3 regions of the Faecalimicrobium sp. JNUCC 81 genome follow, and region 3 is predicted to be linked to each of the others. Evidence: riboswitches for the same ligand, from Rfam matches in the RefSeq annotation. Region 3 holds a riboswitch; each other region holds the start of a gene.
What was found. A riboswitch is a leader RNA that binds a small molecule or an ion and turns the genes downstream of it on or off. The one in region 3 is predicted to bind cobalamin.

Region 1: linked by a shared signal. The riboswitch ahead of JNUCC81_RS10640 (response regulator transcription factor) and the one ahead of JNUCC81_RS01700 (energy-coupling factor ABC transporter permease) in region 3 are both predicted to bind cobalamin.
Region 2: linked by a shared signal. The riboswitch ahead of JNUCC81_RS15655 (ABC transporter substrate-binding protein) and the one ahead of JNUCC81_RS01700 (energy-coupling factor ABC transporter permease) in region 3 are both predicted to bind cobalamin.

What each region holds. Positions count from the first base shown of each region.
Region 1 is NZ_CM132203.1:2,147,313-2,155,355, reverse strand. Features, by position in the region: gene JNUCC81_RS10660 (sensor histidine kinase) at 1-1,419, shown strand, start outside; gene JNUCC81_RS10655 (response regulator transcription factor) at 1,424-2,623, shown strand; gene JNUCC81_RS10650 (carbohydrate ABC transporter substrate-binding protein) at 2,742-4,118, shown strand; gene gnpA (1,3-beta-galactosyl-N-acetylhexosamine phosphorylase) at 4,311-6,470, shown strand; cobalamin riboswitch at 6,675-6,851, shown strand; gene JNUCC81_RS10640 (response regulator transcription factor) at 7,062-7,745, shown strand.
Region 2 is NZ_CM132203.1:3,152,623-3,160,665, forward strand. Features, by position in the region: gene JNUCC81_RS15620 (SPFH domain-containing protein) at 1-272, opposite strand, end outside; gene JNUCC81_RS15625 (NfeD family protein) at 278-721, opposite strand; gene JNUCC81_RS15630 (sulfate/molybdate ABC transporter ATP-binding protein) at 1,041-2,078, opposite strand; gene modB (molybdate ABC transporter permease subunit) at 2,079-2,756, opposite strand; gene modA (molybdate ABC transporter substrate-binding protein) at 2,789-3,547, opposite strand; gene JNUCC81_RS15645 (ABC transporter ATP-binding protein) at 3,635-4,405, opposite strand; gene JNUCC81_RS15650 (FecCD family ABC transporter permease) at 4,405-5,496, opposite strand; gene JNUCC81_RS15655 (ABC transporter substrate-binding protein) at 5,507-6,532, opposite strand; cobalamin riboswitch at 6,670-6,851, opposite strand; gene JNUCC81_RS15660 (FAD:protein FMN transferase) at 6,963-7,997, opposite strand.
Region 3 is NZ_CM132203.1:317,611-325,653, reverse strand. Features, by position in the region: gene JNUCC81_RS01715 (energy-coupling factor ABC transporter ATP-binding protein) at 1-58, opposite strand, end outside; gene cbiQ (cobalt ECF transporter T component CbiQ) at 45-749, opposite strand; gene JNUCC81_RS01705 (energy-coupling factor ABC transporter substrate-binding protein) at 752-1,039, opposite strand; gene JNUCC81_RS01700 (energy-coupling factor ABC transporter permease) at 1,008-1,751, opposite strand; cobalamin riboswitch at 1,952-2,133, opposite strand; gene JNUCC81_RS01695 (nitric oxide reductase activation-like protein) at 2,329-4,095, opposite strand; gene JNUCC81_RS01690 (AAA family ATPase) at 4,124-5,068, opposite strand; rRNA gene rrf (5S ribosomal RNA) at 5,177-5,293, opposite strand; rRNA gene JNUCC81_RS01680 (23S ribosomal RNA) at 5,356-8,043, opposite strand, start outside.

The sequences.
Region 1 (8,043 bases), 1.8 Mb from region 3:
TTTACACTTTTAAATGAAGATTTTAATGTAGTATATAACGAAGGATTTAGTTATATAAAACATGAAACAAAATTAGATGAAATATCAAAGGCAATAAAAAGTAAAAATATAATAAACTGGACATCAGTAACAAATGCAGAAGGTAACTATATATCAATAACAAAGCCAATTAAAATAGGTAAAAAGACTTATGGGTATATATTTTTGGCTCTTAAGGAAAAAGTTATTTTAGAAATGTTTAAAGACTATAATATTAATTTTAATGGTGGAGGCGTTATAGTAGATGAAAATAACAATATTGTAGTTACAAACAATGAAGAATTAGTTATAAATAAAAGTGAAAATTTATATGAACAGGATTATTTACAATATATAGAAAAAAGAAATTTAGATAATATAGAAATAATAAAAGAAATCGATAGTAATACAAGTATAGGCAAGATAAACGGTAAAAAATTTATAATAACTAGTAAAGGCATTAGCTATGCATCATGGGATTTATTGGGTATAATACCATACAGCTTTATATATTCAAGTTGTACTGACATTTACATAACTTATGCACTTGTAGCTATAGCTATGTTAGCATTATCTATTTTCATTGCAATAATTATACATAAATCTATAACAAAGCCTATAAATGAGATAGTTTATACAATGAATAACGTAGAGGAAAGTACGATAGGAAAAGAGATGATAATTAGCGGAAATGATGAGATATCATTTATAATGCAAAAATATAATGAAATGTCTAGAAAACTTAAAGTTCTTATACATACTGTTAAATTAAGAGAAAAAGAGAAAAGAGAAGTTACACTTCGTATGCTACAAGCTCAAATAAACCCTCATTTTCTATTTAATACATTAGGAAGCTTAAGATATGTAGCTATTATGAATAATGACAATACTGTAGGAAGTGGTCTTGAAGCATTAGCAAAACTACTAAGAAGTATAATACTTAATAAAGATGAATTTATAAGTGTAAATCAGGAAATAGAAAATGTAAAAAATTATATTACAATACAAAAGATTAGATATGGAGATTCATTTAATATCGAATATTTTATAGATGAAAGTATATTAGAAGAAAAAATACTTAAATTTATACTCCAGCCAATAGTTGAAAATTGTATACTACACGGATTTGAAGAAGCTAATGATACCAATGATATAAAAATAAATTTATATGATGGTGGAGAATTTATACATTTTGAGATAATAGATAACGGAATAGGCATAGAGGAAGAACGTTTAGAAGAAGGAAACTTTAATATAGATAAGTTTGCAGGAATAGGGGTTAAAAATATAAAAGAAAGATTAAATTTATATTATGAAGGCGTTTATATTTTTGAGATTACATCAAAATATCAAAATGGAACTATAACTAAAATAGTTATTCCTAAAATAATAGGGGGATAAAATAATGAGGGTACTAATAGTTGAGGATGAATATATAACAAGAACATTTTTAAGTTCTATAATAAATTGGGAAGAAGAAGAAATGACTTTAGTAAGTTTAGCAAAAGACGGAATAGAAGCTCTTAATATTATAGAAAAAGAAAATATTGATATAGTAATTACAGATTTAAAAATGCCTAAAATGGATGGAAATGCTTTAATTAAGGAATTAAAAAATAAGAAATTTAATGGAAAAATAATAGTACTTAGCAATTTTGATGATTTTAGTTCTGTAAAAGAAGCTATGAAAAATGGAGCTTTTGAGTATCTTTTAAAAGTAACTATAAATAAAGATGAATTACTAGGTGTTTTAAATAAAGCTAGAGAAGAACTAAAGGAAAGTAATAAGCTTATAAAAGATAGTAATATTGTTGAAATATCTAGTGAAAAGCTTAAAGTTGATGAGTATTTAGAAAAGTATCTTAAAGGAGATAAAAGTGTAGAGTTAGAAAAAAATTTAGAAAATAAATACTTAACTAATTACACATTTATATATCTTAGAGCTTTGAGTACAGATATTGAAAATGTAGAAAAAGAAAAAAAGCTAAATGCTTTTATATCAAATATAATAAGTTCTTGTGCTAATTATATAAACTCCAAATTTATATCATTAATAAATATAAAAAGAAACGAATATGTAGTTTTCATAAAGGCGAATAAAGAAAGTGATGATATAAATTTACTAATATCAAATATAACAAGGAATGTAGCTCAATATTTAGATATGGAGTTTGAAAAAGTTATACATAAAAAATGTAGCAATATTGAAGAATCCTTAAAATTAATAGAGGAACAAAGAGAAGAAGATGACTATAAAATAAATTCAAAAGTAGCTAAATGTAGAAGAGAAGTTAAAAAAATAGTTGAATATATAAATCATAATTTATCTAAGAAATTATCCCTAGAATTATTAGCAAAGCTTGTAAACATGAATGAATCATACTTAAGTAGAATATTTAAAGATGAATTAGATATGACTATATCAGATTATATAAAAATTAAAAGACTAGAAAAAGCAAAAGAACTTTTAAAACAAAGTGATATGAGAGTAAAGGATGTAGCAATAAATGTTGGAATTCAAGATCAATTATACTTTAGTAGATTGTTCACTAAATTTTTTAATATAACACCTAGTGAGTATAGAGAAAAGTACAATAAATTGTAATAATTATCCATATTAATGTAAAAATTTTATATTTTGATATAAAATTAAATGATTTACAATTATATCAAGAAAACGATTTCAAATGAAGATTTCTTATAAAAAAGCTAGGAGGGGTATTATGAAGCATCCATTTAAAAAAGTAGGATCATTATTAGCAGTTACAGTTATGGTTATGGGATCACTAGTTGGTTGTTCATCTACAGAGGGAGATAAAAAAGATGAAGGTGCTAAAGGAGAAGCAGCTTCAGGAAAAATTGAGGGGAAACTTGATGTAGCAGTATTTGAAGGGGGATTTGGTACGGCATTTTGGGAAGAAGCAGAAAAGAAATTTGAGGAAAAATATCCAGATGTTGATGTTGTATTAAATGCAAGTCCAAATATAGGAGATGTAATAAGACCACAAATAGCAAGTGGAAATTCTCCGGATTTTATATACCATAGTGCTCAAAATGCGCAAAGTGTTGCTAAAGCTTTAATAAAAGATAAAAACTTAGCTGATTTAACAGATGTATTTGAAAAACCTGCACCAGGTGAAGATAAGCCAATAAAAGATAAGATGATGGAAGGATTCTTAGATAAGCCATCTTGTGCTCCATATGAAGATGGCAAAGTTTACCTTGCACCACTTTATTATAATGTAACAGGTCTTTGGTATAATAAAGCTTTATTTGCAGAAAAAGGATGGGAAGTTCCAAAAACTTGGGACCAATTCTTTGAATTAGGCAAAAAAGCTAAGGCTGAAGGTGTAGCTTTATTTACATACCAAGGTCAAAGCCCAGGATACTTAGAAGCAATAGTATGGCCAGCAATAGCATCATATGCTGGTGAAAGTGCAGTAGAAGATATATTTAATTTTAAAGAAGGTGCTTGGGATAAGCCAGAAGTTAAAGAGGCACTTGCTAATATAGAAAAAATAGGAAAAGATGGAGATTTATTAAAAGGAACAGTAGCTATGAACCATATTCAAGCTCAAACTGCTCACTTAAAAGGTGAAGCACTATTCTGTCCTAATGGTAACTGGTATGAAGGTGAAATGAAAGATGCTATTCAAAAAGGATGGGAATGGGGATTTATGGCACCACCAGCTGCTAAAGAAGGTTCAGATCAATTTGTATCTACAATGATAGAAGAAATGTATATACCAAAAAATTCTGATAACATAGAAACATCTAAAGAATTCATGAGATTCTTATACAGCGATGAAATGGTAGAAGCTAATGCTAAATTAAATCAAGCTGTAGTTCCAACTAAAGATGCTCTAAATATAGCGAAACAATATTTACCAGAATCAAACTACAATTGTTTAACAGTATTTGAAAGTGGAGTAAAGCCAATAGTTGAAGCTTGGAAAACTGTAGAAAGTACTGAAATAAATATGAGAGAAGAAGTATTTGGCAAAGCAGGAGCTGTATTTAACGGAGAAGTAAGTTCGCAAGGCTGGATTGATGGATTAAAGAAATCAAATGAAAAAGTAATAAGTGCAATGAGTAAATAATTCACTATAGAAAGTGAAATAAAAAAGGCTGCTTAGCTGCAGCCTTTTTTTATAAAATATAGATACATTTTGAATACATTAAACAATAATAATTTTTCTATTAAAGTTTATATAACTAATTTTACTTATGTAAATTTTAATAGAAAAATGAAAATTAATACATACTAATACAAAAATGGGGGGTAAGGACAAATGGCAGGTAAGGGAAGAGTAACAATACCAACAGATGTAGGAATCGATGAATTAATGAAAGAAGTGATACAAAAGTGGGGAGCAGATGCAATTAGAGATTGTGATGGTACAAAGTTATCAAGTGATTTACAAAGATTAAATTTAAAAATGTACTCAACATATCTACCAACAAGAAATGATCAAAAGTGGGCAAAAGACCATATGGACCAACTTCAACAATTATATGTTGTAAGTGAGCCTCAAATAGCAACAGAATCAACTCTTTCAATAGATATAATGAAAGGTTTTTATAAAGAACAATTTAAACCAAACACAAAAGATGATATTAAAACTTTGTGGGAAGTTATAGATAGAACTACTGGTGAAAAGTTAGGCAGTGATAAATGGGAATATAATCATGAAACTGAATATGTAATAGTAAAAGAAGTTATACTTTTTCATGAATATACAGTAAGTTTTTTAGTATATCAAATATGGGACCCAACTCAAATGTATAACCATATAACTAATAACTGGGGAGATAAAGCTCATGAAATGCCGTATGACGGAAGACATAAAGAAACATTTGAACATATGAAAAGTTATCTTAAAGATTGGATAGAAGAAAACCCAGAAATAGATGTAGTAAGATTTACAACTTTCTTTTACCACTTTACATTAATATACAATGATATGGCAAAGGAAAAGTTTGTTGATTGGTTTGGATACTCATCATCTCTTAGTAAAGAGTGTTTAGATGAATTTGAAAAAGAAAAGGGATATAGACTAAAAGCTGAAGATATTATAGACGAAGGATACTATAATTCACCATTTAGAATACCGTCTAAAGAATATTTAGATTTTGTAGATTTTCAATCAAAGTTTGTAGCAACTCATGCTAAAGAGTTTGTAGATATAGCACATGACGCTAAAAAAGAAGCCATGATGTTTTTAGGTGATAACTGGATAGGTACAGAGCCATATGGAAAATATTTTGAATCAATAGGTCTTGATGCAGTAGTAGGTTCAGTTGGTAATGGTACTACTATGAGAATGATATCAGATATTCCAGGGGTTAAATATACAGAAGGTAGATTTTTACCATATTTCTTCCCAGATGTATTTAGAGAAGGTGGAGACCCAGTAGGAGAAGCTAGGGAAAACTGGACTCAGGCAAGACGTGCAATACTTAGAAAACCACTTGATAGAATAGGTTATGGTGGATATTTAGGATTAGCACTTAAGTTTCCTGAATTTGTTGAAGAAGTAGAAAGAATATGTGAAGAATTTAGAATAATTCATGATAATATAAAAGAAACAAAAGCTCACACTGCACCATTTAAAGTAGCTATACTTAACTGTTTTGGAAAAATGAGAAGTTGGCAAACAAACCAAGTAGCTCACGCTCTTTGGTATAAAGAAATATATTCATATGTTGGAGTAATAGAGTGCTTAAGTGGAATGCCAGTAGATGTTGAGTTTATAAACTTTGAAGATATAAGAAATGGAGTACCAAGTGATATTGGAGTAATAATAAATGCTGGAGATGCTATGACTGCTTGGAGTGGTGGAGAAAACTGGATAGATGAACAGATAATAACTACTTTAAGAAAATGGGTATATGAAGGCGGAGGATTTATAGGAGTGGGTGAACCTACTGCTTATCAAAAGCAAGGTAAGTACTTCCAATTATTTGATGTACTTGGAGTAGATAGAGAATTAACTTATGGATTATCATATAGAAAGTATCATGAAGAAACTAAAAATCACTTTATAATAGATGAAATAAATGATAAATTTAACTTTGGTGAAGGTAAAGAAGGAGTATTTAAAAAGAGAGATAGCGTAGAAATACTATCTATTCATAAAGGAGATATAGCTTTATCTACTAATACTTATGGAAAAGGTAGAGCAGTTTATATGTCAGGACTTCCATATACTCCAGAAAACTGTAGATTACTTTTAAGAAGTATTTATTGGGTTAAGAATATGGAAGATAATATGAAAGAATATTATGTAAGTAATATAAATACAGAGTGTGCAGCGTTTACTGAAGTTTCAAAGATGGCTGTTATAAATAACTCTTTTGAAACACAAATTACAGATGTATATGTAAAAGGAGAAGTAGTTGAAACTTTAACACTAAATCCTGGTGAACTTATCTGGATGAATATTAAATAAACATATTAAGTTAGAAAAACTGTACAAAAATAATTTGTACAGTTTTTCTAATATATTTTAATGTTAATTAACAGTTAGTAATATGAAATATTTTGTGAAATAAAATATTAAAAAGGTATAAATATATAATATAGTACATGTGTCTTATAAGAAAATGTTTATATATGTTGAAAAAATACTAAAGGTAGTATAGTATTATAGATAACAACTTAAAATATTATAGGTGCTTTAATATAGCATAAAGGGAAAAAGGTCAAAGCCTTTGCAGCACCCGCTACTGTAATGTGGACGAACGTTTAAAACCACTGTAAGATTTTTATGGGAAGGTAAACTAGTAGGATGAAGCTAAGCCAGGATACCTGCCTATAATATCAAAGAAGTTCTTCGGGGATGGGGAATATTCTTATTATCAAATATGAGATAAATGCATTAATGATATAAAGAAAACTCAGCCAATATGGTTGAGTTTTTAAACTTTTATTAAATTAATTTAGGAGTAATTAATTTTATAAAATGTTTTATCCCCCAGATAAAAGAACTTCTTTATATATATAAAAAGTCAATTTTACAAAGTGGGGAGTGTGAAATAAAGTGTCAAATATATCAATTTTGATATGTGATGCTCAAGAGTCAGTGCATGACACAATGGGAAAATATTTAAAATTAGAGGGGATGAACTATGTATCTGCATATGATGGAGCAGAAACATTATACAAAGCAAATATGATTAAGCCTAATTTAATATTATTAGACTTGATGATGCAAAATATGTCAGGTACTGATGTGTGCAGAGAGATTCGTAAAAATAGTAATGTACCAATTATTATACTTAGTGAGAAATCAGAAACGATAGATAGGATAATTGGTTTAGAATTAGGAGCAGATGATTATATTGCAAAGCCATTTTCAGAAAGAGAAGTTGTAACACGAATAAAGGCAGTGTTAAGGAGAACAGAAAATATAAAAAAAACAAGCAATTATATAAAATATAAAGATCTTGAAATTAATATAGATAGCTATGAGGTATACATAAAAGGAGAGTTAGTAAAAATTACACCAAAGGAAATAAAAATACTTCATATGCTTGTTTCTAATCCAGATAATATATTAAATAGAGAGCATATATTATCTGAAGTTTGGGGGTATGACTATCTTGGAGATACTAGAGTTGTAGATACTCAAATTAAAAGACTTAGGAAAAAGCTTAAACAATATGATTTAAGTTGGAAAATTAAATCAATATATGGAGTTGGATATAAGCTTGCAACATCTTAATAAAAATATATCTGGAGATATATATGTGATAAATAAATTAAAAAGAGAGCTATTTAATAAATTAAATAGCTCTCTTTTTTCGTTTATTTATATGAATTATAGCGAGTACTAAGTCAGTTTTAGATAAATACTTTAGTATATTTTGTAATATTTTATAAAATGTACTATTTATGACACAATTACAACGCAATTATGACACAATTAAAACAATTCACAGATATATAATAATAGTATAGAAAAATTTTTAAAAGTATGTTTTACATAGATTAACTAAAAAAATTATAAGTTATTAATTCAA
Region 2 (8,043 bases), 1.0 Mb from region 3:
GTATCTATTTGCATAGTTACATTATCCTTAGTTATAACTGGTTGCGGTGGAAAATCTACTACATTTTCTCTTAAATCAATTACATAGCTCATAGTATCTATAAATGGTACTAAAAAATGAACTCCTGTATCTGCTACTTTTAGAAACTTTCCAAGTCTCATTACTATTCCTACTTTAGACTGCTTTATTACCCTAACACATGATAAGCCTAATATTACAACAACAGCTATTAATACTATTGGTAATATTATCGGCATTACTGATTCTACCATTTAAATCATACCCCCACTATATTTATTTTTTTTATTTTTTTGACAACTAATTTAACTCCCTCAATTTTAACTACTTCTACAATATCGCCTTTTTCTAATTTTCTTCCATCAATAGATATAGCACTCCACTTTTCACTATCAACTACTACTAATCCAGTTTGACCCGGAAGTATTTCTGACTCCACTGTTCCTCTCTTTGAAATGATAGCCTGCAAGTTAGTATTATATTTATAACTTTCATCTTTTTTTACTATTTTTTTAGTAGCTATAAATAAAAGAGCTGTAGATATTATTGCAAATAGTACTATTTGTATAAATATACTCTCTATAAAGCTGCTTAAAAATAATACTACTAATGCACCTATGCTAAACCATATTAATGTTAAACTAGGTGTCATAGCCTCTGCTATCCCAAATGCAATAGCTATTATTAACCATATTAACTTCATATCAATCCCTCATTTAATATTATATTTTAAATTTATTAAGCTTTTAAATCTTCTATTATTAAATATATGTTTATAAAAAAAATTATTAACTAAAAAATAAGATTCTCCCCTCTTATTTAAATACAGTTTACCATAATTTAAAGCTATATATATTACAAAAAGATTACGACTGCATAAACAAGCATAAAATTTAAATATATATACCCACAAATCGGATAAAATATAATCTCCTTATATATAAAATAACTCCTGCTAAGTACAGGAGCTATCTAATGAATATTATGTATCTTTCCCAATTAATTATTTTTAAAATTATAATTTATCTTAGATACATTATTTTATCTTCATTTATATTTAAATTTACACTATCATTAATATTAAAATCTACACTATCTTTATATAGGTCTACTTGAATAAGTTTACATTCTCTATTTTCTTTATTTTTAATAAAGATTGTATATCCAAATGGATTTTTTACTATATTTTTTATTTTAAATAATCCTTTTATATCTTTTTTCAAATTAATATGTTCTTGGCGAATTCCTATATAATTAATATTATCATCTAAAGCTTTATTAGTATTAATTACAAAGCTTAAGTCTGAAATATAAAAATTATGACCCTTAGTTTTTTCTATTTTTAATATATTTTTACAACCTGTCATTTTAGCTTCTACAATTGAATTTGGACTTTTAAATAGCTCCTCTATTTTTTTTTTATCCTTAGATAGCCCTTTATCGTATACTACTATATCATCGCAAACTCTATACGCTTCTTTTATATCATGAGTTACAAATATTACTTCACCTTTATAATCATTTAATATATTTACTAGCTCTATTTCCATGTCACTTCTAAGATGGTAGTCTAGCGCTGAAAATGGTTCATCTAAAAGCAATATTTCTGGCTCTGTAGCTAAAACTCTAGCCAATGCAACTCTTTGAGATTGTCCTCCTGATAGTTGATGAGGATATCTATTTTCTAATCCTACTAATTTAAATTTCTGAATGTATTTATTTGATATATATTTTATTTTATTTTTTTCTAAATTAAATAATCCAATTTCTATATTTTCTCTCACAGTCATATGTGGAAAAAGTGCATAATTTTGAAATAGAAATCCAATTTTTCTTTCTTGTACTGATAAATTTATTTTCTTTTCTGAGTCAAATAATATTCTATTATTTAACTCTATTTTTCCTTTTGTTGGAGTTTCAATACCAGCTATGCATTTTAAAGTCATACTTTTACCACAACCAGATTCACCTAAAAAACCAAGAACATTACCATTTTGTTCAAATTTAACTTTTAAATTAAAGGACTCTAACTTCTTTTCTATATCAATATAAAATGACATTTACTTTAGCCTCTTTCCTATTATTTTTTGTTGTTTATCAGACCAGTAATTTAGAATTATAATCATAAGAAATGATATTAAAATAATCATAATTACCCACGTCATGGCCTTGTTCATGTCTCCACTTTCAACAGCAAAAAAAATAGCTACTGGCATTGTTTGAGTTTTACCTGGAATATTACCTGCTATCATCAAAGTTGCCCCAAATTCCCCCAACGCTCTAGCAAATGTTAATACACATCCTCCAATAATTCCAGGATACGCTAGCGGAATAGCAATCTTTGTAAAAATCTTTAACTCACTAAGACCTAATGTTCTTGCCGATAGAATAATATTATCATCAATTTGCTCAAATGCTGATCTAGTCGTCCTATACATCATAGGAAATGAAACAACAACTGCTGATATAACTGTTGCTGACCAAGTAAATATTATATTTTTATCAAATGAAAAAAGTAATTTACCTAAAATTGAATTCTTACCTAAAATAATTAGTAGAAAAAAACCTATTACTGTAGGTGGCAATATTAATGGTATTGTTAGTAATCCATCAATTAACCCCTTAAATTTTCCTTTATACATTGCCATTTTATAAGACACCAATATCCCTATAAAAAAAGTAATACTAGTCGCTAAAATAGAGGTTTTTATAGATATATATAGTGGTGACCAATCCATAACTTTAAATTCCTTTCTATACTTTCTAATCTTTAATTGTATCCATATTTATTTAATATTTTTTTTACATCTTCACTAAGTAAAAATTCTTCAAGTTTCTTACTTTGTTCAATTTTTTTGCTACTCTTTGTAATAGCTACTGGATAAATTATTGGCGAATGATTTTTTTCATCTATAACTTCAATTACTTTAACGCTATCATTATTTACAGTATCACTTATATAAACAAATCCTGCATCCGCATTTCCTGAGCTTGTCCAAGCTAATACTTCTTTTACATCTTTTCCAAAGGTTAATTTATCTTTTATTTTCTCTTTTAAGTTTAAACTATTTAATACTTCATCTGCATATTTCCCTGCTGGTACACTATCAGGATAACCAACACCTATATGTTTTATTTTATCTGTAGTCAAGTCATCTATTTTACCTAAAGTTCCATCCTTTGGAGCTATTAAAGCCAGCTTATTTCTTGTAAATTCTTTAACTGTATCAGATACTAAAAATCCACCTTTATCTAAATCATCTACTTGGCTTTGTCCTGCTGATATAAAAATATCACATGGAGCTCCCTGTTCAATTTGTTGCTTTAAAGAACCTGAACTTCCGTAATTTATAGTAAGATTTATATTTTTATTTTTACTTTCATATTCAGTTTTTATTTCGCCCATAACTTCTTTTAAACTAGCTGCAGCTGATATATTTATTTCTTCAACTGTGTTTTTAGATTGGCATCCAACCATTACTAGAAAAACTGGAAGTATAAAGTACAGCTTCTTAATTATATTTTTCATTTTTTCTTACCCCCCTATAATATATTTTCCTTAATACTATATAATTTTACATTAAAATAGCGCCTAATAATATAGGCGCTGTAACTTTTAAGCTAAGTTTCTTTTAAAAAGTATATTAATTAAACCAGTTTCACTGTCTTCATTGACTATTGCATCAACTTCGTATACTGCTTTTATTAATTCTTTAGTCAATACTTCTTTTGGAGTTCCGTATTTGACTATTTCTCCATTTTTTAATACATATATCTTATCACAGTACATAGCTGCAATATTTAAGTCATGTATTGCTGCTACTACTTCTATATTTAAATTTTTAACTATATCCATTAATTGTAATTGATATTTTATATCTAGGTGGTTAGTTGGTTCGTCTAATATTAAACATGATGTTTTTTGAGCTAAAGCTCTTGCTAATATTATACGTTGTTGCTCCCCTCCAGATAGAGTAGAAAATATTCTATCCTTAAAATCTAACATATTTACCTTATCTAAAGATTTATACATAATTTTATAATCATCTTCAGTATCTCTTTCCATCATTTTTTTGTGAGGAGATCTCCCCATTAATACTATATCTTTTACAGTAAAATCAAAATCATAATAATTATGCTGAGAAACAACCGCCATTTTTTTAGCAGTATCTTTTATAGATAGCTTATCTATATTTACTTCATCTAATTTTATAGTTCCGCCATGTGGTTTTAATGTTCTATAAATACATTTTAAAAATGTTGATTTTCCACTTCCATTTGGCCCTATTATTCCTACAAATTCTTTATTATCTACATCTATATTAATATTCGTTAAAATATCTATATCACCTATTTTAGCATTAACTCCATATGTTTTTATATGCATTAATTTTTCCCTCCAAATCCGTAAGCATTTCTTATCATTAACCAAATAAAACATGGAGCTCCTATTATAGAAGTTAATATACCTATTGGGATTTCAGTTCCTTTTATTATTATTCTAGATAATACATCTGCCCATATTAAAAATATTGCTCCTAATATTGCAGCTATAGGTATTATCTTCTTGTGGTCTGTTCCAAATATCATTCTTACTATATGAGGTATGACAAGGCCTACAAATCCTATCATACCAGATGCATACACTAAAACTCCTATCATCAATGATGTTATTATCAGATACATATGTCTATACTTATGCAAATCAGTTCCTAAAGTAATAGAAACTTCATCTCCTAATAACATTAAGTTTAATGTTCTGTATTGAGTTATAAAAAATATAGTTCCAATTATTATTATAGGTAGTATAAAAATTAACTCTTCCCATTTAGCTCCTGCCAAACTTCCCATAAGCCAAAATGTTATAGTTTTTATTTTACTTGCATCATCCACTATATATACTATAAAGCTCGAAAATGCACTACAAACTGAACTTATTGCTGTTCCTGCTAATAGAAGTTTTATAGAATTTGCTCTTCCTCCAATATTTGATATAACAAGAACTAGTATAGATGCTATAAATGCTCCAATAAAACCAGAAACTCCAATTGCATTACTTCCTAATATTGAACCAACTCCAAACATGACAGCTATTGTAGCTCCTAATGATGCTCCTGATGATACCCCTAATATATAAGGATCTGCTAGTGGATTTTTTACAATAGCTTGCATTACTATTCCCACTACTGATAATCCCATACCTACACATATTGCTAATACAATTCTTGGAAGCCTTATAAGCCACACAACATCATGAATAGCTCCATTACCTAGGATTTCTGATTGTCCAATATTAAATAGTTTATAAAAAATAATATCATATACTTCTTTTATGCTTATATCAACAGAACCAAGTGTAACTGCAAGGCCTACTGATAAAAATAATAGTATTAATAAAAATATAGAAACACCTATATAAATAGGTGTTCCTTTAAATATATTAGAGTTTCCATCTTTAATATAAATTTCTTTTTCCATTATGACTCTCCTAGTTTTTTAAGTCTGGATATAATCCTTTTGCAAAAGTATTTATACCATCAATAGTTCTTATACCACTAGAGTACATATCTCCTAAAGGTATCGCATAAACTCTTTTATTTTTAACTGCATTTAAGCTTTTTAACGCCTTATTTTCTAATATCTTATTTACTTCTTGCTTAGGAACCTTTTCATCTGATCTATCCATGTATACAACAAATATAGAATCTGGATTTAAGTTTATTAAATCTTCTTCATTAATTGCTTTCCCTTGAGGATTTAATAAATTTGCTCCTAATGTTTTTATCATATCTCCACCTAATGAATTCGCTCCATAAGTAATCATTTGATCTTTACCAAACTCAACAATTAAAGTGCTTTGTTTTTCTTTACCTTCTACAGATTTAGATACTTCCTCAACCTTTTTATTTATTTTATTTACCAGCTCTTGAGCTTTATCTTCAACATTAAATATTTTTCCTAAATTTAATATATCTGTTATTTCATTTTCTATTGTTTTTTCATCTTTTACACCACTATTTAAAGACATATATGTATTTATATTGTTCTTGTGCCAATAATCTACTTCACCTAGTCTTTTTTCATCAAATAATGAATACCAACTTAATATAAAATCTGGTTTTTCCATTATTATACTTTCTTTTGATGGTGTAAATTCTTCTAAATATTTCACTTTTTTAAATGCTTCTTTATATTCATCTTTTACATCATGGTCAAGACCTGCTGCTGCAACTATTTTATCTTCTAATCCTAATGCTAACATTGTTTCAATTGAATTTTGATATATAGCTACAACTTTTTCAGGAGCCTTATTAAAAGTTATTTCAACTGGCTCTTTTTTATAATTATAAGTTGTAATAGTTACTGGGTAGTGAGAATCTTTATTTGCTGATTCTTCCACCTTTGAGTTGCTTTTACCTTCATCCTTTTTTTCATTTGTTGGGCTACATCCAACAGCTCCAATTATAAATATGAAGCTTAATAAAAATACCATCATTTGCTTAATTTTTTTCATGTCATCCTCCATTTTGTATCTAAATTATAATTTGTAAAAAATTATAACTGTCTATAGATATAATATAAGGACACTCTCAGTAATGACACTTTATTGATATTTATTTATGTCTTATATCTCTCTTTGTACCGAAGAGTATCGATATTTTAATACTGGCAAGTCTCCTGACTTATAAATCATCGCACTAACTAGCCTTCCCAAATTATAAATTCAGTGACATAGTAAGTTAGCACTCCTTAATTACAGTAGCGGCACTGTGTGGAAATCTCATCCATCTTCCTTTTTAATTCACACTAAAACCAATATTATCCATATATAGTAATAATTTTATTACTTTATATATAATTATAATAGAATTTATGTTTTTTTTCTATATTATTGGGTATTTTAATTAATTATTGTATTTTTATTGAAAACATTGTCAGATTTTTTACGGTTGTAAATTATATTCTTCTGAAGTTAATTTAAACTTTCCTTTTATACCACTTGTAAGATAAACCTTATTATCCTTTGTCACAAAAATAGCTTCTACGTCACTCTTATCATTTACATATTCTAAACCTTTATCAAGCCCCATAGAGAATATCGCTGTCGATAATGCATCACAATATGTAGAATCATCCGATATAATAGAAACACTTTGTAAATTATTTTCTACAGGGTATCCTGTCTTTCTATCTAATATATGGTGATATAGTTTCCCATTATTTACAAAATTTCGTTCATATATTCCTGATGTTACTACTGATTTATTTGCTACATCTAATGCTCCTATGACATCATTTTTAGATTTTTTTCCATCTCTTATTCCTACCTTGTATGGGCTAGAATCAACTTTTTCTCCTATACATAATATGTTTCCACCTATATTTAAAACTGCATGTTTATATCCACTATCTAAAATAATACTTTTTAATTTCTCTCCTACATATCCTTTTGCTATTGCCCCTAAATCAATCATCATACCTTTTTGTTTTAGCATAATAGAGCTTTCTTTTTTATTTAATGATATTTTATCTATATCAACTAAACTCAAAGCATTTTTTATATCTAAATCATCTGGCAAGCTAGCATCTTCAAATCCAATATTCCATAATTTAACTACAGGACCTATTGCTATATCTAAATTTTCATTAGTTTCTTTACTATACTTTATGCCTCGCTCAATTAATTCAAAAGTTTCTTTACTAACGTTTACAAATTCAGTTCCAGCTTTCTCATTTATCTTGTCGACTTCACTTTCTACGTTTTTGTCATTGATAGACATTTTATGATCTACATCTCTTATAGCATTTTCCATTCTTTCAAAAACTTTATCATCTACTTTTTCTTGTGAATATATGCTAATTTTTATATAAGATCCCATAGCGAATACATCCATATCATAGCTACTATATTCTTTTTTCTCACATCCTATAGATAATACTCCTAACAATAATATAACTATTAAATATATTTTTTTCATGCTTCCCTCTCATAATCAATAGTAATACGAAACTATGTGGTTTCGT
Region 3 (8,043 bases):
TTGATAGTGCTTTTGAATTTTTTTCGTAATTGTATGTTAAGTTATTAATCGTAAACATTTTCATCCCCTACTATCTGAAATTTTCCATCATACAGTTTCATATCTAGAGATATAGACATGTCTTCGTATCTTTTCATCATTCTTTTGTATAATAAATTTCCAAGAAGTCCAATCGATTTATATGATGTCTTTAAATTTATGTATCCAAATCTTAATTCCTGAGATTTTCTAATATCTGAAACTTCTTCTAAAAATATAAATATAAATCTATATGTAAGCATTGATAGCTCTATTATTGTATCTGATATATGAAGACTTTTTAATAAAAATAGTAATTGATTAAAAGGTGTTGTAAGAACAAAAAAGTATACACACATTAAGCAAGACATTGATCTAAACAACAAATATAATGATGTATTTAAAGATTGACTTGATACTCCTATATATAAATTAAAAATCTTAAAACTATATAGTAAATTTTCATGATTAAATGATATATTTATTAAATTAATTATTATTCCCATAAATAAAAAGTAAATCGGTATTTTAAGTAGCTTCAAGTAACTTTTTAAATCTATTTTAGCAATGCAAACAATAGATAAACTCATTAATATCATTATACTTGATAGTATTAATATACTATGTGTTAGCATAGAGACAATTAAAAAAATTGTCCCTATACCAACCTTTATTTTTGGATTTATATTACTTAATTTATTTGTATATGCATATTTATCAATTAAAAGCATATTTATTTTCTCCTTCTGCTACCTAAGTAGTAACCTATCACTCCTGCTCCTAATGCTGCTTGCGTTGAAAATAATAAACTTTCTATTTCTCCACTTGGTGGCTCATATAGACTATTAAACCATGGCTCATATCCTGGATTTATTTGACCTATTAGGTCTTCTGCTTCTCCATCTGCTCCACCGTATTCAGCTCCTGAGTTTAGTATTAGAGGAGTTATAATAAGCACTACTGCTAATAAAAGCAATAGCCAATTAGTTTTATTCACTGATTTCGCATTTGTATTCATCATAATCAACTCCTTTCCCTTCTTTTGCAGTTATTAAATTATACATTATAGTACTTAATATACCTTCTGCTATTGCTATTGGTATTTGAGTCATAAAGAAAACTCCTAAAAATTTAGTAGCTGATGCCATTATCCCACCTGAAGGATCAGGGAATGCTACCGCTAATTGTATAGCAGTTATTGTATATGTAGCTAAATCTCCAAGTGCAACACTTATAAATACATTAGTTCCAGTTTTTACATTTCTCTTCTTTAAGAATCTATATAATAAAAATGATACTATAGGACCTACTATTGCCATAGAAAATGCATTCGCTCCTAAAGTTGTAAGTCCACCATGAGCTAGGAGTAGTGCCTGGAATAATAGTACTATTGTACCTAATACAACCATTACACTTGGTCCAAATAATATTGCTCCTAAACCAACTCCTGTTGGGTGTGAACAGCTTCCTGTTAATGATGGTATTTTTAAAGCTGAAAGTACAAATACAAATGCTCCACATAGAGCTAAAAGTACTTTTTTCTTAGGCTCTTCTTTAATTACTTTGTTTATAGATTTTAATCCTATTAATAAAAATGGTATGAATATTACACTCCACATAATGGACCACTTCATTGGCAAAAATCCTTCCATTATGTGCATTGCATTAGAGTTAATCGGGTTTAATACGATTAAAAGAAATGCTGATGCTAATATTAGCTTTAGTTTTTTCATAATTTCCCCTTCTTTCTTTAGCTATTTACTTAATGATTCGCCATATAAATTGTTATTTTATCTGATCATATGCATTTAAGCTTATTTCACCCTAGAAGGAATTATATTTCCAATAGAAAAAAGCCTAACGGTTGAGTTAGGCTTCTTTTAACAATACTAATATTGTATACTTTCAAGAAACTTTCTCCCTCCCCGAAGAAATTACTTAAATATTATTAGGCAGGTCTCCTGGCTTAGCATCATCCTACTCCTTAGCCTTCCCATGATAATCACAGTGGCTTAAGTTTAAGTTTCGTTAGCTTTACAGTAGCGGGGGCTGCAGAGGACTTTAACCTCTTTCCCTATTAATCTTTCTTCAAGAACCTATAATATTTTATATTATTTTTTATAATTACATATTATATATTACACATATATACACTTTGTTAAATTATTGGCTAATCATTTATATAATATATTCTATATATATTTTTATATTCCTTCTTATTTTTCAAATTTTTTACAAATTTTTTATTTTTATAAGAAATTATATTTTACTTAAATTTATGCTAAATATAATTTTTATATGCTATTTTTATTAATCCCTAATAATTTTCTTTAAATACATTGATACTATATCAGAAAATCGATCTATATTTTTTGTGTATATAAAATCTTTTCCATATATTAATCTTTCTGAACCTAGTTCACTTTCCTTACCTGTAAATACCCCTAATACCAAAATTCTTTTTTGCCTAGCAATTCTTACTTCTTTTGCACTGTCTAATACTCCTACATTGCCTTTATAAGACATTTCTCCTCTTATAGTTCTTTCTCTATCCTTACCGATTTTAACGTCATTAGGTTTTCCATCACTTAGAACTATAAGTATTTTATTTTCTTCGCCTCTTTCTAATAATCCATCACATGTAGATTTTATGGCTAACCCGTCTCTATTATTACCTGCACAGAAGTACTCAAATATATTTTCACTACTATCTATTGAATCTTCATAGTCTTTAAATCGTTTTAGTATTGTATAATCCATAAAGCTAGAAAAACCCATTACCCTATTTGGTATACCAACCATAGTTAGTGCTCTTGCTATTATATATCCTTGAGTTGCAACATTAGCTTGATTCCTGCTTTGAGATCCACTAGCATCTAATAATATATCTATTACATACTTTCCTTTTTCGCTAACTATATCCTTATAAAATATTTTATTATTATTACTCCTAGATGCTCTCCATGCTCTAGAAGCATATACCGTTCCACAATCTGAATATACTCTGCTACTTTCACTCTCTTCTATTAATATTCTTGATAAGCTATCCTTTAATTTGGCTATATTTCTTCTATGAATTTTAACCTTATCTCTAAATTTACTTATATTATTTTCTTTTTGTCTTGTAGCATATTTTATCTGAGCAACATTACTACATTCACTTCTTAAAACTCCATCTGTAAAATGAATTCTACATCCCTCATGGACACCTCTACAATTTTTACTTTCTATCTTTTTTATCTCTGATTTATTTTTATATGATTTTCCATAGTAATGTTCTATTTTCTCATATATTTTATTAACCATTTCTTCATCTACATATATAACTCTATTGGCTGAGTTTGAAGATTCTTTTATATACATTTCACCTATGCTTTCAACTAATATAGAAGATGATAATTCTTGTATTTCATTTTCTATAAAATTTTTTTCATTGTTATAAAGTTCTTCATACATAAAATCTGAAAATGTATCAAAATTTATATTATCTTTAGTTTTATAATTATATTCTTTATTAATATCTTCACCTTGCAATATCTGTTCAAAATACATTAAATATACTTTATCTATGTCTTGTAAAATATCTACTATATTTTTATTTACATCTATCTCTTTAATGCTGTTCATTATTCTTCGTGTAAGCCCATCTACTACCGGATGCTTACCCATTCCTTCTAATACATTTGCATATTTAATCTTTTGTAATATATCTTCATTGTATATCTTACTAAACCCAGAGATAATATCTTTATACGCTTTACTTCTTATATCTTCTACTCCTGGCCTATCTATCATAACCTTCGATTCTACAACTTTATTTAATACAATTTGAACTAAACTCAAAATAGTAGATAAATCATATCCACCTTTAACTCTATTAATTATATATTTTTTTACTAAATCCCATTCTATGTATTTATGTCTAGCACCAGCCATTATAGCAAAATACATGGCAACTTCTTTAGAATTATAATCTTGATTTGAAATACTTACATCTTCATCATATTTGCCTGATATAGTCCAAGATAAATTATTTATTCTGTTTTCAAATTCATAATCACTATATATCCATTTCATAATATCTCCTACCTAAATAAATTTTTACTTATAATAAAGCTTTATTTAAATTCATACTTGGAAATATATCTTCACTTTTCCACTTATCAGGAATTCTAGTTTTAATTATATCTTGTACCATTTCTTTTTCGTATATATCAAAGCTCTTGCTTGTTATTCCCATACTAATTGCTAAAGATGGACTTAACCCTCTTCTTATAGTCTTTAAAGAGCCTATTAGTCCTCTTAAATCTATTGATTTAGTAGATATTTCTCCATTTTGAGATTTTAACTGCAAATCTAAGAATATCCCTGCAAATTGGTTTAATTTTTCTTCATCCGCATCGCCAAATTCATTTCTTAAAATAAACATTAACTTATCTTCATCAACTGCTGGTATATCTATGACCATAAATCTAGAAACTAATGCTTCATTTAATTCCTTAGTTCCTGCATATTCGTAATTCATAGTACCAATAAATCTAGTTGCTTGATGTAAATTAATTCTTTCATATCCTGGTACATCTATAACTCTTCTATAATCTAAAGCTGAATGAAGTACTGCAATTGCATCATTTTTAGCCATATTGATTTCATCAAATACTCCAAATCCACCATTTATCGCACACTCATACACAGATCCCCTTCTTAATTTAACTTCATTATCTATAAAAGTATCTGTACCTATTAAAGTCGTGCTGTCAGTATTAATATGAAAAGATGTATTCCATTGAGGTCTATTAAATATTTCTGATAAGTTATCTGCTAATAAATTTTTTCCCGTAGCTTTGGGTCCTGATAATAAAATGTTTTGATCTTCTAAAATTGCTGATATGCTCATAGACAAAATATCTTTACCATAAAAATATTTTTTTGATTTGCTAATACGTTCTTCTAATTTATTTTCTAATTTATAATATTTTCTAAAATATAATACATCTTCAATAAGTATCTCATTTATTCCCTGTTTTCTTAAATTATCTATTATCTCCATATGTATCCCCTTTATTGTTAATAGTATAATTATATAGTAGCACAATATAATGTATTATTTCTTTATATAAAAAAAACTCCCATCTAGGAGTTTAAAATAAAAAAGATTACGTGGCTACGTCTTACTCTCCCAGGCAGTTGCCCACCAAGTACCATCAGCGCTAAAGAGCTTAACTTCTGTGTTCGGAATGGGAACAGGTGTATCCTCTTTGCTATTGTAACCACATAATCTTTTATTTTAGAGTTAATACTCTGAAAACTGCAAACATTTATTGAATTAATCATTTATTGGTCAAGTCCTCGACCTATTAGTATCGATAAGCTAAATACATTACTGCACTTACACCTTCGACCTATCAACCAGGTAGTCTTCCTGGGGTCTTACCCTTACGGTGGGAAATCTTATCTTGAAGTTGGCTTCGCGCTTAGATGCTTTCAGCGCTTATCCATTCCGTACATAGCTACCCAGCCATGCCCTTGGCAGAACAACTGGTACACCAGAGGTACGTCCATCCCGGTCCTCTCGTACTAAGGACAGGTCTCCTCAAATTTCCTACGCCTGCGACGGATAGGGACCGAACTGTCTCACGACGTTCTGAACCCAGCTCGCGTACCACTTTAATGGGCGAACAGCCCAACCCTTGGGACCTACTACAGCCCCAGGATGTGATGAGCCGACATCGAGGTGCCAAACCTCCCCGTCGATGTGGACTCTTGGGGGAGATAAGCCTGTTATCCCCAGGGTAGCTTTTATCCGTTGAGCGATGGCCCTTCCATGCGGAACCACCGGATCACTAAGTCCGACTTTCGTCCTTGCTCGACCTGTATGTCTTGCAATCAAGCTCTCTTTTGCCTTTACACTCTTCGTACGATTTCCGACCGTACTGAGAGAACCTTTGAGCGCCTCCGTTACTCTTTGGGAGGCGACCGCCCCAGTCAAACTGCCCACCTGACGGTGTCCCAAGACCTGATTCAAGGCCTCTGGTTAGGATCCCAGTACTACAAGGGTGGTATCCCAAGGATGACTCCACACAAACTGGCGTTCATGCTTCAAAGTCTCCCACCTATCCTGTACATGTAGTACCAAGACCCAACGTCAAGCTACAGTAAAGCTCCATGGGGTCTTTCCGTCCTGTCGCAGGTACCCGGCATCTTCACCGGGATTACAATTTCACCGAGTCTATTGTTGAGACAGTGCCCAAATCGTTACGCCTTTCGTGCGGGTCGGAACTTACCCGACAAGGAATTTCGCTACCTTAGGACCGTTATAGTTACGGCCGCCGTTTACTGGGGCTTAAGTTCACTGCTTCGATTGCTCTAACAGATCCCCTTAACCTTCCAGCACCGGGCAGGCGTCAGCTCCTATACATCGTCTTGCGACTTAGCAGAAACCTGTGTTTTTGGTAAACAGTCGCTTGGGCCTATTCTCTGCGGCCATCCAAAGGATGGCACCCCTTCTCCCTAAGTTACGGGGTCATTTTGCCGAGTTCCTTAACAATAGTTCTCTCGCTGGCCTTAGGATACTCTCCTCACCCACCTGTGTCGGTTTGAGGTACGGGCGCCTTTAAACTCGATAGAGACTTTTCTTGACAGTGTGAAATCAGCTACTTCGCTACTAAATTTCGCTCCCCATCGTACCCCAGCATTATCAAGACGGATTTGCCTATCTTGACTGCCTCAGTACTTAGCCACACATAACCAACAGTGTGGTTAGCTTATCCTACTGTGTCATCCCATTTCTCAAGCGTTTATTGGCGGTACAGGAATATCAACCTGTTGTCCATCACCTACGCCTTTCGGCCTCGGCTTAGGTCCCGACTAACCCAGGGCGGACGAACCTTCCCCTGGAAACCTTGGGTTTACGGCCCGTGGGATTCTCACCCACGTCTCGCTACTCATGCCAACATTCTCACTCGTATACTGTCCACGCGTCCTTACGGTCACGCTTCAGCCTGCATACGAAGCTCCCCTACCCATCATAATGATGCCGTAGCTTCGGTAGTACGTTTTAGCCCCGGAAATTTTCGGCGCAGGATCACTCGACCAGTGAGCTATTACGCACTCTTTAAATGAGTGGCTGCTTCTAAGCCAACATCCTGGTTGTCTGTGCAATCCCACATCCTTTACCACTTAACGTACATTTAGGGACCTTAGCTGACGATCTGGGCTGTTGCCCTTTCGACTATGAATCTTATCACCCACAGTCTGACTCCCAAGTATAAGAATACGGCATTCGGAGTTTGATAGTCTTCGGTAAGTGCAATACCCCCTAGGACATTCAGTGCTCTACCTCCGCTTCTCTCAACCTTGAGGCTAGCCCTAAAGCTATTTCGGGGAGAACCAGCTATCTCCGGGCTCGATTGGAATTTCACCGCTATCCACAAGTCATCCCCGAGCTTTTCAACGCTCGTGGGTTCGGTCCTCCACGAAATTTTACTTTCGCTTCAACCTGCTCATGGATAGGTCGCCCGGTTTCGGGTCTACGTCAAGTAACTTAAGCGCCCATTTAAGACTCGCTTTCGCTACGGCTCCGCACCTTAAGTGCTTAACCTTGCTACTTAACGTAACTCGTTGGCCCGTTCTACAAAAAGTACGCGGTCACACAAGTAATGTGCTCCCACAGCTTGTAAGTGCAGGGTTTCAGGTTCTATTTCACTCCCCTCCCGGGGTTCTTTTCACCTTTCCCTCACGGTACTATGCGCTATCGGTCACTAGGTAGTATTTAGGCTTGGAGGATGGTCCCTCCTGCTTCCCACAGGGTTTCACGTGTCCCGTGGTACTCTGGATCATATCTGAAGTCTTCTCGTTTTGACTACGTGGCTGTTACACTTTATAGCGGAGCTTTCCAACTCTCTTCGTCTACAATAGCCTCTTCGTTTATGATATGTCCGCAACCCCAACAAAGAAAACTTCATTGGTTTGGCCTGTTCCGCGTTCGCTCGCCGCTACTTACGGAATCGAATTTCTTTCTTTTCC